One region of the Rahnella variigena genome, then DNA from elsewhere that is predicted to be linked to it. Evidence: predicted binding sites of a transcription regulator. Region 1 holds the regulator's gene; each other region holds the start of a gene.
The links. The regulator CRP, encoded in region 1, controls carbon source genes, mostly activating them, when cyclic AMP is high. The targets are predictions, from matches to a motif close to ATGTGANNNNNNTCACAT.

Region 1 (3,187 bases):
AGACGGGCGGAAATCACCTGCGCATTACGGCGGATAACCGCTTCGGCGTGGCTTTCTTCCACCAGCTTCTGCACTTCTTCCGGCTGATGCAGGCTCACCGTGATGTGCTCCTGCAAATCAAGCGCGACCTGAAAACGCTGAAACAGTCTTTTATGGTGATGATGATGGCCGTGTTGCGGCAGCATGTGCAGTTGCTGATAGAGCAGGGCAATCAGGTCGATGACCTGCTGCTGGCGCGTCAGCAACGGGGGTAACGCGGTTTCAGGATCGGTGTGTTGCGTCAGCAGGCTGTATTTAGCTTCGAAGTAATCCGCGAGTTGCAGATAGAGCTGGCTGAGCGTTTCGCGCATCGGCTGTTCTTCCGATATGCGAAACCACGCCCAGTTAAATAATCCGTACCAGGCCGTACCGGCGGCGAAAAGCACCGGCGCCTGCCATATCGGGCGAACGCCGACCATACTCAGTGTAAAGATGGTCGCCACCAGCGCGCCGGGCAACAGCCGCGCATGCAACGGGCTGATTTCGCCGGTTACGCCAAGCAGTAATGCCAGCGACAACATGATGAGTGGCAGGGGAATGTGCCAGCTTTCCAGCATCACTTGCAGCAGAATGCTGCTCATGGCAAAGAGCGTTCCGCCAATTATCAGGCGTTTGAAAAAGCGTTTATGCGGAGTATCCAGGCCCGCGACGTTGCAGCAGGCAGGACAAAGAGAGAACAGCAGCCCCATTTGCAGATTGCCGAACAACCAGCAGATACCAACGGGCAGGCACAACACCAGCGTCTGGCGCAGCGCGTAGTTAACTTCCGGATGGTAAAACAGTCTTCGCCATAGCGTCATGGATAAAGCTTAGCCCATAAAAAAGGCGCGACAGTGTTCTGCCGCGCCGATTTTTAAGGGATTAACGTGTGCCGTAAACGACAATCGTTTTACCGTGTGCCGAGATCAGACTTTGATCTTCCAGCATTTTGAGAATACGTCCGACTGTTTCACGTGAACAACCGACGATTTGGCCGATTTCCTGACGGGTGATCTTGATTTGCATCCCGTCCGGATGGGTCATCGCATCAGGCTGTTTAGCCAGATTAAGCAGAGTTTGAGCGATACGCCCTGTTACGTCGAGGAAGGCCAGGTTGCCGACTTTCTCTGACGTCACTTGCAGACGGTTTGCCATCTGCGCGGAAAGACGCATCAGAATATCCGGGTTAACCTGAATCAGCTGGCGGAATTTTTTATAAGAAATTTCAGCCACTTCACAGGCAGTTTTTGCACGAACCCACGCACTACGTTCCTGACCTTCTTCGAAGAGTCCCAGCTCGCCGATGAAGTCACCTTGGTTAAGGTAGGACAGTATCATTTCTTTGCCTTCTTCATCCTTGATAAGGACAGCAACTGACCCTTTCACGATGTAGTAAAGCGTTTCGGCTTTTTCACCCTGGTGAATCAGCGTACTTTTAGAAGGATACTTATGTATATGACAGTGAGACAGGAACCATTCGAGAGTCGGGTCTGTTTGTGGCTTGCCGAGAACCATTTGCTATTATCCTCTGTTGTTATCGCTGCCCAAAATCACAGGGCTCAGAGTTCCCTGTATGGCACTTCAAAATCAAAAGCGCCCTTTCAGCATATAACTCCCCAGAAATGCTGCAAGCGGGTGTCGGAGTGAAACAGCCTGATTATTGCCGTTATCACCGTGGGTTCTGTTCTTAAACCGCGAAAACCGTCACCGCAATTCACTGGAAAGTATGTTTCGGCTTTGTTTGTAGCACAGGTTTGCAATGCTGTCTTCTGTTGTCTCGCTTCAGCATGATGGCGATCGGGTTACGTTGCCAGATTTTAGGTGAAAGGGTACTCTGGGAGCGGAATTCGACGAGTTTATTCACCGGGAGAATAGTTCATGCACGCACGCGTAAAATGGGTAGAAGGGCTGACGTTTTTAGGCGAGTCAGCGTCAGGCCACCAGATTTCTATGGATGGTAATGCGGGCGATAAAGCACCCAGCCCGATGGAAATGCTGCTGATGTCCGCAGGCGGTTGCAGCGCGATTGATGTGGTGTCTATTTTGCAAAAAGGCCGTAACGACGTGCGTGATTGTGAAGTCAAGCTGACCTCACAACGCCGCGAAGAAGCGCCGCGCCTGTTCACGCACATCAATCTGCATTTTATCGTCACCGGTAAAGATCTCACCGATAAGATTGTTGAACGTGCCGTCAGCCTGTCTGCGGAAAAGTATTGCTCGGTGTCCCTGATGCTCGGCAAAGCGGCGACCATCACGCACAGCTTTGAAGTGATCAGCGTCGAATAAGTTACGACCAGTCATACGCGTGGCACTGGCTGCGCAATAAATCCAAAAATCGCCGCGCGGCAAACGTCAGCGGCGATTTTTGCGAGTAAAGCACACAGTATTCTGCCTGCGGCAGGGTATCGATATTGAGCATACTCAGCCTGTCTTCCAGCCCGAACGGCGCTTTCATCGCCCGCGCCACAATGGTCAGATAATCAGACTGCAACACCATATTTAGCCCGCACACCACCGAATCTGTATGCACCGGCATTTCCGCTGCCGGCTGATGAAATCCTCCCATCGATAACCTGATTTGCTGGTAATACCCCATATCCGTTTCGGGCAACAGCCAGCGCGCATCTTGTAATTCTTCGAAGGTCGTGGCGCCCGCCAGCGGATGTCCACGCCGGGCGATAACGCAGAAAGGTGCGCTGAACAGTGGCTCACGTACCAGATCTTCCAGCGGAAATCCCGGCCCGGCGGTACCGACCGCGAAATCCAGTTTCCCTTCGCGCAGTGCAGGTAATAACGTGGAAAGTTGCCCTTCTTTGATCAGCAGTTTGGACTGCGGAAACTGCGTCTTAAATTCTCCTGCCAGTCCGGGAAAAACCGTCAGCGCCAGCAGCGATGAAAATCCAATGGCGACGGAGCCCTGCGAATATTGTTCGATCTGGCGAATTTCATCGGCGGCGCGCTCAAGCTCTTCGAGGATAAATTGCATACGCTGTGCAAATGCCCGCCCCGTTTCGGTCAGCGTCATCCCCTGATTGCCACGCACGATCAGCTGCGTATCGAGCGTTTGTTCCAGTTCACGCAATGTTCTGCTGACCGCCGGTTGTGACTGATTCAACGCCCGCGCCGCGCCGCGAATACTGCCGCTGCGGATAACCTGCTGGAAAACCTT
Region 2 (3,187 bases), 3.2 Mb from region 1:
ACGTTCACGAACTGCGTTATAAGCAGAATCAACCACGATGATGGACTGTTCAGACGCACAGATTACGCCATTATCGAAGGTTTTGGACATCAGCACGGAAGCAACAACACGTTTGATATCTGCAGTTTCATCAACAACGACCGGGGTATTACCTGCACCCACGCCGATTGCTGGCTTACCGGAGCTGTAGGCTGCTTTAACCATGCCCGGACCACCGGTTGCCAGAATCAGGTTCAGATCCGGGTGGTGCATAAGTTGGTTAGAAAGTTCTACACTTGGTTCATCAATCCAGCCAATGATGTCTTTTGGCGCACCGGCAGCGATAGCAGCCTGCAGAACGATGTCTGCCGCTTTGTTAGTCGCGTTTTTAGCACGTGGGTGTGGAGAGAAGATTATACCGTTACGTGTTTTCAGGCTGATAAGCGCTTTGAAAATCGCAGTGGAAGTGGGGTTGGTAGTTGGGACGATACCGCAAATCAGGCCGATGGGTTCAGCGATAGTGATGGTACCGAAAGTGTCATCCTGACCCAGGATGCCACAGGTTTTTTCGTCTTTGTAAGCATTGTAGATATATTCGGAGGCGAAGTGGTTTTTGATCACTTTGTCTTCGACAATACCCATTCCGGATTCTTCAACGGCCAGTTTGGCGAGCAGAATACGAGAATCGGCAGCAGCCAGAGCGGCGGCAGCGAAAATCTTATCTACTTGTTCCTGACTGAAGTTGGCATATTCGCGCTGTGCCTTTTTGACTCGCGCAACGAGTGCGTTTAGTTCAGCGACATTTGTTACAGCCATGATGCTCTCCTGATAAAGTTAAACTCTTTTAGTAAATAACTTGCCAAAGACTAGTATAGACCTGCTATCAGTCACCGTGAGAAACTAATTAACTCTATGATTCTCAAGGTGTTGTCTTTGTCTCTTTATTTGCTTAAAGAGCTTCCAGTAGTGAAGCACGTAAGGTAGTAGATAACTCCTCATTCAACGTGGCTTGACGAATATTTGTTCTGCAAACTACCGTTGAGTGACTATGCACAAAGCTTACCTATTTGTAGGCAGACGTAATTTGATCTGGATCACTAAACACCTAAGCTGACACCTTTCAGCAGTGGTTTATTGAGAATAATTATCAAATTCGTCCATGGATAATACAGTTTTGTATCTAAAGTTATCAATAAAAAAACTGATTTTTAACAAAAGTCTTATCCACTGCCTTTATTTGTAAATCTGGTGATAAAAACTATGAAACGGCGTGGCGCCTTTACTGCGATTCCAGTACATTAGCGCCCATCAAAACCTTCATCTACTGGCGTAACTGTGCGGAGTTCTGCGTGAGCCAATCTTTATTAGATTTTTCTGGTTATATCAAATTCTTTGTCGGGCTGTTTGCACTGGTCAACCCGGTGGGGATCTTGCCAGTGTTTATCAGTATGACCAGCTATCAGGCGGCGGCAGGGCGTAACAAAACCAATATGACGGCCAACCTTTCTGTTGCCATTATATTGTCGACCGCGCTGTTCCTCGGCGATGCGATTCTGCACCTGTTCGGCATTTCCATTGATTCGTTCCGTATTGCTGGCGGGATCCTGGTGGTCACTATCGCCATGTCGATGATCAGCGGAAAGCTCGGGGAAGATAAACAGAACAAGCAGGAAAAGTCAGAAACAGCGATCCGCGAAAACGTCGGTGTAGTTCCGCTGGCATTGCCTTTAATGGCAGGACCCGGTGCAATCAGTTCAACAATCGTCTGGAGTTCGCGTTATCACAGCTGGCCAAACCTGCTGGGTCTGACCGTTGCGATCATGTTCTTCGCCTTCTGCTGCTGGCTGCTGTTCAGGGCGGCACCTTTACTGGTGCGTCTGCTGGGGCAAACCGGCATTAACGTCATCACCCGTATTATGGGATTGCTGCTGATGTCACTGGGCATTGAATTTATTGTGACAGGTATAAAAGCGATTTTCCCGGGCCTTCTTTAATCAATTAGCGGCCGAATTATCACGAAAATACCCAGGTGTTTTCGTGATAATTATCACTTCCACTTATAATCTAATGCCTTATTATAGTGCAGCTAATGGCTTAATTCAGAGCAATTGCACCCTAATGTAGCGCAAACCCTTGTCTCACTCCTCTTTTCAATCCAAGTCCTCATTTCTTTAAATAAACTTAGCTAATTATTGGCTAATTACGGGCGTTTATTGCCCGTATTGACGCTAATTTACTCACATCATTCTGTAAGGCTTGTGCAGGCTGTATCGAGATGTTATTAGTGTTAACACAGCAGTTAACAGGTGTTTATTCTTATAAATCTAACAATGTTAACTGATTGTGTCAGGCGAGTTCTTGAACAGTCTCCGGTAGGACTTTGATGAGTAATTTCGCCATAAAGATATATTAAATCAGTGGGTTAAAACTGTTTTCTGCTCTCTGCCTGACTGACCTGTTGTAAAGACTGTTATGAGTAAAAGAGAATTACGTAACAAATTTGCAAAATTTATTGGCGCGCGTAACAGGGTTCTGATAATTTTCAAATCGCCTTCAAAAATGGATTTTTGTTTAGAGCAATGCTCCTGGTGAGCACGATTCTTGCTAGTGCGAAAAAGATTGAAGCCATTTTATTTGTTTTTGGAGAGTGTCGTGTCGCAATGCTTACTGCAAATTTATCCTCATGTGTTTTCTGCAAAAAGAAAACCGGGCATAACGTTGACGACATCAAACCGCCTTATGCTGAATTTTCATGATCAGCTAAACAAATCTTCAGATCTTCTTCTTATTAATTTGATGGCTCGCATTTAACCGCGAAGGATTTTCTATCGCCCTAAGTCGGGTTAATAAGAAAATAATATTGTTAAGTGCAGGAATAACAGTATGTGATTGCCTGGTTCGCCACAGAATTCTTTTTGTCGCGCACGGGGTGAATCAAATGGAGCGAGATCATCCTTAACGATCTCAGAAACCGCAAGGCGATTAACAGCCAGAGGTTTAACGGACTTACCAGGTAACACATGCAGTAGTAGGGGACAGCCATCTGCGGGTGGTAACTACATGGGGCTTTTCATGAGCAATTCGTTCCTGCTCTTGAAATCCGTTGACCCAGCAAGGGTTTATCTTGCACCCAGGCGTGCAAGTTCATAATAAAAACTGGAGTTGAATAAAAATGACCAACATCACAAAAAAAAATCTGCTGGCTGCC
Region 3 (3,187 bases), 3.0 Mb from region 1:
CAGGCTTTTAGCCTGTAAGCCGATGACAAACGGAGAGTTTTTCTGCACTTCCAGTTGCAGCTGACGGTAATCCGCCACGCGTTTAGCCTGATCCGGCTCAGCAATCGCCGCCAGCGTCAGTTTATTGAGCGCAGGAATCGACCAGTTGGCGCGCCATGCCAGCGTTTTGCTGCCATCTTCCGGATTGAAAGCAAACGCGGAAGCATTGGTGTTCGGGTCAAAATAGTCCGGGCCCCATGAAGACATATAGGCGTCGTAATCGTGTGATTTCACTTTGGTGGAAATTTGCGAGCTTAAACCCGGATCGAGTTTAACGGTCACGCCGCCCTGCGCGAAGCTGGCCTGTAGCGCCTGAGCGATATCCAGATACGGCGGCTGGTTGGCGGTAGACAAAGTAAAGCTGACGTTGGTCAGCCCGGCTTTCGCCAGAATCGCTTTGGCTTTGGCCGGATCGTAAGTGTATGGCGTATCGTTCAGCGCCCCCAGATAACCTTCCGGCAGGAAGGCCTGATGCACCTGGAACTGGTTTTTCATCAGGTCATGCGCGATGTGGTTGTAGTCGAACAGGTAACGCGCCGCTTCCCAGAAGGCCGGATTGCCCAGCGCCGGAGACGCTTTGGCGTTGAACTGCATGAAGTACAGTGACGCATATGGCACGGCCAGCGGTTTTACGCCTTTTTTGCCTTCGAGCGCCGCCATCTGATCCGAACCGAGGTTACGTGCCATATCCGCATCGCCCTGCTCAATCAGCAGACGGCGAGCAGCCGGATCCGGTACGTTTTTAATCAGGATAGTTTTCAGCTTCGGCGCGCCTTCAGGAGACGTCGGGTTGGCGGAGAGGATCACCACTTCATGCGGAATGTAGTTACGGATCTGATACGGACCGGAACCGGCAGAATGGTTGCTCAGCCACTGATGACCGAGGTCGTCAGCCGTCGCGTTAGCTTTCACCAGTTTGCTGTCGACAATCGAGGATACCGGCGCAGACAGCAGGCTCAGCACGAAAGACGGGCTGACATCAGCAGTCCAGCTGACTTTCACATGCTGATCATCCACCTTCGTCAGGAAGGTATCGACGTTTTTATCAGTCCAGCCCAGCTGAGTCAAAATGAAAGAAGGTTCGAGATTAAGTTTCACCACGCGCGACAGCGAGAAAATCACATCATCGGCGGTCAGCGGATTACCGCTGGCAAACACGGCTTTCGGCGACAGGGTAAACGTCAGGCTGCGGTTATCTTTGCCCGCTTCCCAGGAACTCGCCAGCGTGGGTTTCAGATCAATCGGGTTATTAGGATCTGACTGTACCAGACGCTGATAAATGTTGTTGAAAGCCTGAACCGTGGTCAGCTCAAAGCCCTGCGCCGGGTCAAAGCTGGAAGTGTCATCAATGGACTGGGCGATGACCAGCGTGTCCGGCGGTGTGGCGGCCTGAACCGCGAAAGTAGCCGCAATAGCCGTAAACAGGACGGACGGTAATAAAGCTTTCATCAGGTCAGACTCTCCAAAGTAGCGAAATTGCTAAAGTTTTGTTGAGTGTAAAGTTTCTTATGAGTGCCAGAAAGTCTGATAAATACTATCGTTATGCTAATTTTGAATAACGTTATCTGATTGGTTATTAAAGCCGCAGGACGGGCTCTGGCGGGGCATTGTTACTGTACAAACGGGGACGAGTTCAGGCAAAGCGACAGACACTATTACAAGGGCCATCGGCGGCTGATTATACGGGGGATATGAGTCATTTCAGCAGCCAAACCCTGCGGTTTTGGCATACACTTCATTCCTAAATTTCATACTGAGTTATGTGGCGCAGATCACATCTTAATTGTATGATGAATGCATCATTCAACTGGGTGAAACACCATGAGCAATGCAACTTCTCTGGCATTCCAATATATCCGGGCATTTATTCTGATTTATCTGTGTTTATTCGCCGGGAATGCCATTTCATCTCTTCTGCCGCTGACGATTCCGGGCAGCATTATCGGTATGTTGATCTTATTCGCCCTGCTTTCCACACAAATTCTGCCGTTTAAATGGGTCAAACCCGGCTGCAACATTCTGATCCGCTACATGGCGCTGTTGTTTGTGCCGATCGGCGTCGGGGTGATGAACTATTACGAGCAGCTGCGCACGCAGTTCGGCCCGCTGGTGGTGTCGTGTCTGGTCAGTACGATTATCGTGTTACTGGTTGTCGCGTATTGTTCCCACTATATCCACGGTGAACGCGGCGTGGTGACAGACAAAGCGGAGAAAGAAAATGATTGATATTTTGTGGTCGCTCCCGCTGACCCTGCTGGTCTTTTTCGCCACCCGCAAACTGGCTATCAAACTCAAAATGCCGCTGCTGAATCCCTTACTGATGTCGATGGTGGTGATTATCCCGTTACTGCTGGTGACCCATATTCCTTACGCCCGCTATTTCGCCGGCAGTAAAATCCTCAATGATTTGCTGCAACCGGCTGTAGTGGCACTGGCGTTTCCGCTGTACGAACAGCTGCATCAGATCCGCGCCCGCTGGAAATCCATTATCAGCATCTGCTTTATCGGCAGCGTCGTGGCGATGACCACCGGCACCGCCATTGCATTATGGATGGGTGCGACACCACAGATTGCTGCCTCGGTGTTACCGAAATCCGTCACCACACCGATTGCGATGGCGACGGCACAGTCCATTAACGGCATTCCGGCCATCAGCGCGGTCTGTGTGATTTTCGTCGGGATCCTTGGCGCCGTATTTGGTCATACGATCCTGAACATATTAAAGATCACCACCAAAGCGTCACGCGGACTGGCAATGGGCACCGCCTCACACGCCCTCGGCACCGCCCGTTGCGCAGAAATGGATTATCAGGAAGGCGCCTTCAGCTCCCTGGCGCTGGTCATCTGCGGGATCATCACCTCCCTCCTCGCCCCGTTCCTGTTCCCGGTATTACTCGCCATGTTTGGTCATTAACGAATAATCACCTCACTCTACGCCCCTCAAAATAGTTCGGATTGGATCAAGGCTGCAAGTCTGTGAGTCCCGATGAGCTGACAATAAGTCAGTGATTCGGGCGAGCAGGCGCAGCCAACGCTGAGACGATTTGAAGCAGGACGAGTAAAGATTCCTCTGACTGTTTCGGATTGTATCAAGGCGGCAAGTCTGTGAGTCCCGGTGAGCTGACAATAAGTCAGTGATTCGGGCGAG
Region 4 (3,187 bases), 300 kb from region 1:
AGTGATGGATAACCTGCGTAAAGCCGGTTACCTGAAAGTCGGACTGGTTGGCGCTGAACAAACCGGTACCGCTGCGGCGCAGTAAGTTTTCCTCCCGATCAGACGCACAAAAAAGGCCAGCGATGCTGGCCTTTCGTTTATCTGTAAAACCGAAACTCAGGTCACCGGCGCCGGGTTAAACACCGCCAGCGCATTATGGATGCCCCAGGTGTCTGACCAGGTTTTCTTGCGCCCGCTGGCGATATCGAGAATGAAGTGGAACAACTCCCAGCCCACATCTTCGATAGTCGCGTCGCCGGTCGCAATCGTACCGGCGTTGATGTCCATCAGATCGTGCCAGCGGTTAGCCAGCGTGGTGCGGGTCGCCATTTTAATCACCGGCACCGCCAGCAGGCCGTAAGGCGTACCGCGTCCGGTGGTAAAGACCTGCACGGTAATCCCGGATGCCAGTTGCTGTGTTCCGCAGACAAAATCACTGGCAGGCGTGGCAGCGTAGATCAGGCCTTTTTTGGTCGGACGCTGACCCGGAGACAATACTTCTGAAATTGCGCTGGTGCCAGATTTTGCAATCGAGCCGAGCGCTTTTTCCACCACGTTGGCCAGACCGCCTTTTTTGTTACCCGGAGACGGGTTGGCGCTGCGGTCGGTTTGTCCCATCGACAGATAATCATCGTACCAGGCCATTTCTTCCAGCAGGCGTTTACCCACTTCGACATCCGCAGCGCGCGGCGTCAGTAAGTGGATGGCGTCGCGCACTTCAGTCACTTCCGAGAACATTACGGTTGCACCGCAGCGCACCAGCAGGTCTGATGCGTAACCGACTGCCGGGTTAGCCGTCACGCCGGAGAAGGCGTCGCTGCCGCCACATTGCGTACCCACGACCAGATCAGACGCCGGACAGGTTTCGCGCTGACGGCGGTTCAGGCGCTCAAGATGGAATTGTGCAACGGTGAGGATATCGTCCACCATCGACTGGAAGCCGACGTGCTGTTCATCCTGCAAACGGACGATATGCGTGTCGTCGAGGGAAATTGCCTGCACATCCGGCGTGCCTTCCAGCAGGCGCTCGGGTTGCAGCTTTTCACAGCCCAGACCGACCACCATCACTTCGCCGCCAAAGTTCGGGTTCAGCGCCAGATTGTGGATAGTGCGGATCGGCACCACCGCCGCGGGGGCGTTAATCGCCACGCCGCAGCCGTAGAGATGGTTCAGCGCCACGACGCCATCGACGTTAGGGAATTTCGGCAGTAAATCACGCTCGATGATTTTGACCACGTAATCCACCACGCCCGCCACACAATGCACGCTGGTGGTAATACCGAGCAGATTTTTAGTGCCTACGCTGCCGTCGTCGTTGCGATAACCTTCAAAGGTATAGCCTTCCAGCGGCGGTAAGGCTGGGGGAACGCGGGTGGCCAGCGGCAGGCTGTTAAGCTCCGGTGCGACCGGCAGATCCACCAGGGATTCGTCAATCCAGCCGCCCTGTGCGATGTCACGCACCGCATAGCCGATGACTTCACCATAACGAATAATATCGCCACCCTGGGCAATCGGTTCTAAGGCAACTTTATGACCTTGCGGAATATGCTCAATTAATTCCAGACCATTAGAAAATCGGGTGCCGGCTTTTAAACCGTTATCGTTCACAATAATAGCAACGTTATCGCTTTCATGAACCTTAATGAAAAGTGCTTCGGTTGCATGTTCTTTATCTTTATTACGTGACATAACTGTCTCCGCGTTTATTAAACATCCCGGAACAAAAGGCTCCGGTTAATTCTCTGAAGTTGACGCTTAACGACGTTTCTCAAAAACATGCTCTGTAATACAGGGTATGACGCTCATTATAAGACAGACTTCCACGAACCTCATTGTGCAACTGACCAGCTTTTTACCGGTTTAACATCATTCTGTGGGGCAGGTGACAGAATAAATGTGATGGATATCACCCTTTGATTTGAGCGGTTATCAGCGCGAGATATTCTGTGATTCTCCTCCCACACCGATGTGTGGATGCAAAAGAATAGTCACAATTATCTGCTATATTCTTGGGCGAATGCACAGTGTTATTTCGGGGCCTCTTTTTTATACTGTATTAGCCCTCTGAAGGTGACGTTTTAAGTAATACAGGTAAATTTCGTACAAAGATTAATAAAGGATTAATTCGCCAGATCGTATAAATGCTTCTTATAAAGGAACTATAGGGTAAATAACGCCGAGGAATGGCGGGCGTTATTTTAGCAGCGGTGAATTACCTGAATGAATTTTTCAATATTACAACGAAGGTCACCATGAATATTCAATCTCAGTCACGGACAATCGCGCAAACTAAGGTACGAACACATATTCGTTACTACATTTTGCTGATTATCTTTTTAATCACGGCGGTGAACTATGCCGACCGTGCAACGCTTTCCATTGCAGGCACCGAGGTCGCGCGCGAGCTGGGCCTGGATGCTGCGGATATGGGGCAAATCTTTGCGGCATTCGGCTGGGCATATCTGATTATGCAGTTGCCGGGCGGATGGTTGCTGGACAAGTTCGGTTCGAAGAAAGTTTATACCTACAGTCTGTTTTTCTGGTCGCTGTTCACCTTACTGCAAGGCTTTGTTGGCTGGTTCCCGCTGGCGTATGGCGCACTGACGCTGTTTATCCTGCGCTTTATGCTGGGTTTCTCCGAAGCGCCTTCCTTCCCGGCAAACGCCCGCATTGTCGCGGCCTGGTTCCCGACCACCGAGCGCGGCACCGCGTCGGCAATTTTTAACTCCGCACAATATTTCTCGCTGGCGCTGTTCTCTCCGTTACTCGGCTGGCTGACCTACGCCTGGGGCTGGGAACATGTCTTTATCGTCATGGGCGTGATTGGTTTTGTGCTGACGCTGGTGTGGATCAAATTTATCCATAACCCGCCGGAACATCCGCATATTTCCAAAAGCGAGCTGGAGTTTCTGAAAGACGGCGGCGCGGTGGTGGATATCGACCACAAGAAAACCGACAGTGCGAAAAATGGTCCGAAATGGAGCTACGTTCGTCAGATGTTGAGCAGCCGCATGATGCTGGGGATCTTCTTCGGGCAGTATTTCATTAACAGTATTACGTGGTTCTTCCTGACCTGGTTCCCGATTTATCTGGTTCAGGAAAAGGGCATGTCTATTCTTAAAGTGGGGATGATTGCCGCAATTCCGGC

Region 2: CKQ54_RS16410 (YchE family NAAT transporter) is a predicted target of CRP. The motif match lies at 1,062-1,079, and genes of this name have one in related genera.
Region 3: CKQ54_RS15615 (CidA/LrgA family protein) is a predicted target of CRP. The motif match lies at 1,800-1,817, and genes of this name have one in related genera.
Region 4: garD (galactarate dehydratase) is a predicted target of CRP. The motif match lies at 1,934-1,951, and genes of this name have one in related genera.

Annotation. Positions count from the first base shown of each region.
Region 1 is NZ_NSDJ01000001.1:358,677-361,863, reverse strand. Features, by position in the region: gene CKQ54_RS01825 (YccS/YhfK family putative transporter) at 1-839, opposite strand, end outside; gene crp (cAMP-activated global transcriptional regulator CRP) at 901-1,533, opposite strand; gene CKQ54_RS01815 (OsmC family protein) at 1,897-2,304, shown strand; gene CKQ54_RS01810 (LysR substrate-binding domain-containing protein) at 2,306-3,187, opposite strand, start outside.
Region 2 is NZ_NSDJ01000001.1:3,539,467-3,542,653, reverse strand. Features, by position in the region: gene adhE (bifunctional acetaldehyde-CoA/alcohol dehydrogenase) at 1-795, opposite strand, end outside; gene CKQ54_RS16410 (YchE family NAAT transporter) at 1,329-1,973, shown strand; gene oppA (oligopeptide ABC transporter substrate-binding protein OppA) at 3,152-3,187, shown strand, end outside.
Region 3 is NZ_NSDJ01000001.1:3,378,656-3,381,842, forward strand. Features, by position in the region: gene CKQ54_RS15610 (ABC transporter substrate-binding protein) at 1-1,488, opposite strand, end outside; gene CKQ54_RS15615 (CidA/LrgA family protein) at 1,861-2,265, shown strand; gene CKQ54_RS15620 (CidB/LrgB family autolysis modulator) at 2,258-2,953, shown strand.
Region 4 is NZ_NSDJ01000001.1:62,855-66,041, reverse strand. Features, by position in the region: gene exbD (TonB system transport protein ExbD) at 1-85, shown strand, start outside; gene garD (galactarate dehydratase) at 157-1,728, opposite strand; gene CKQ54_RS00290 (MFS transporter) at 2,292-3,187, shown strand, end outside.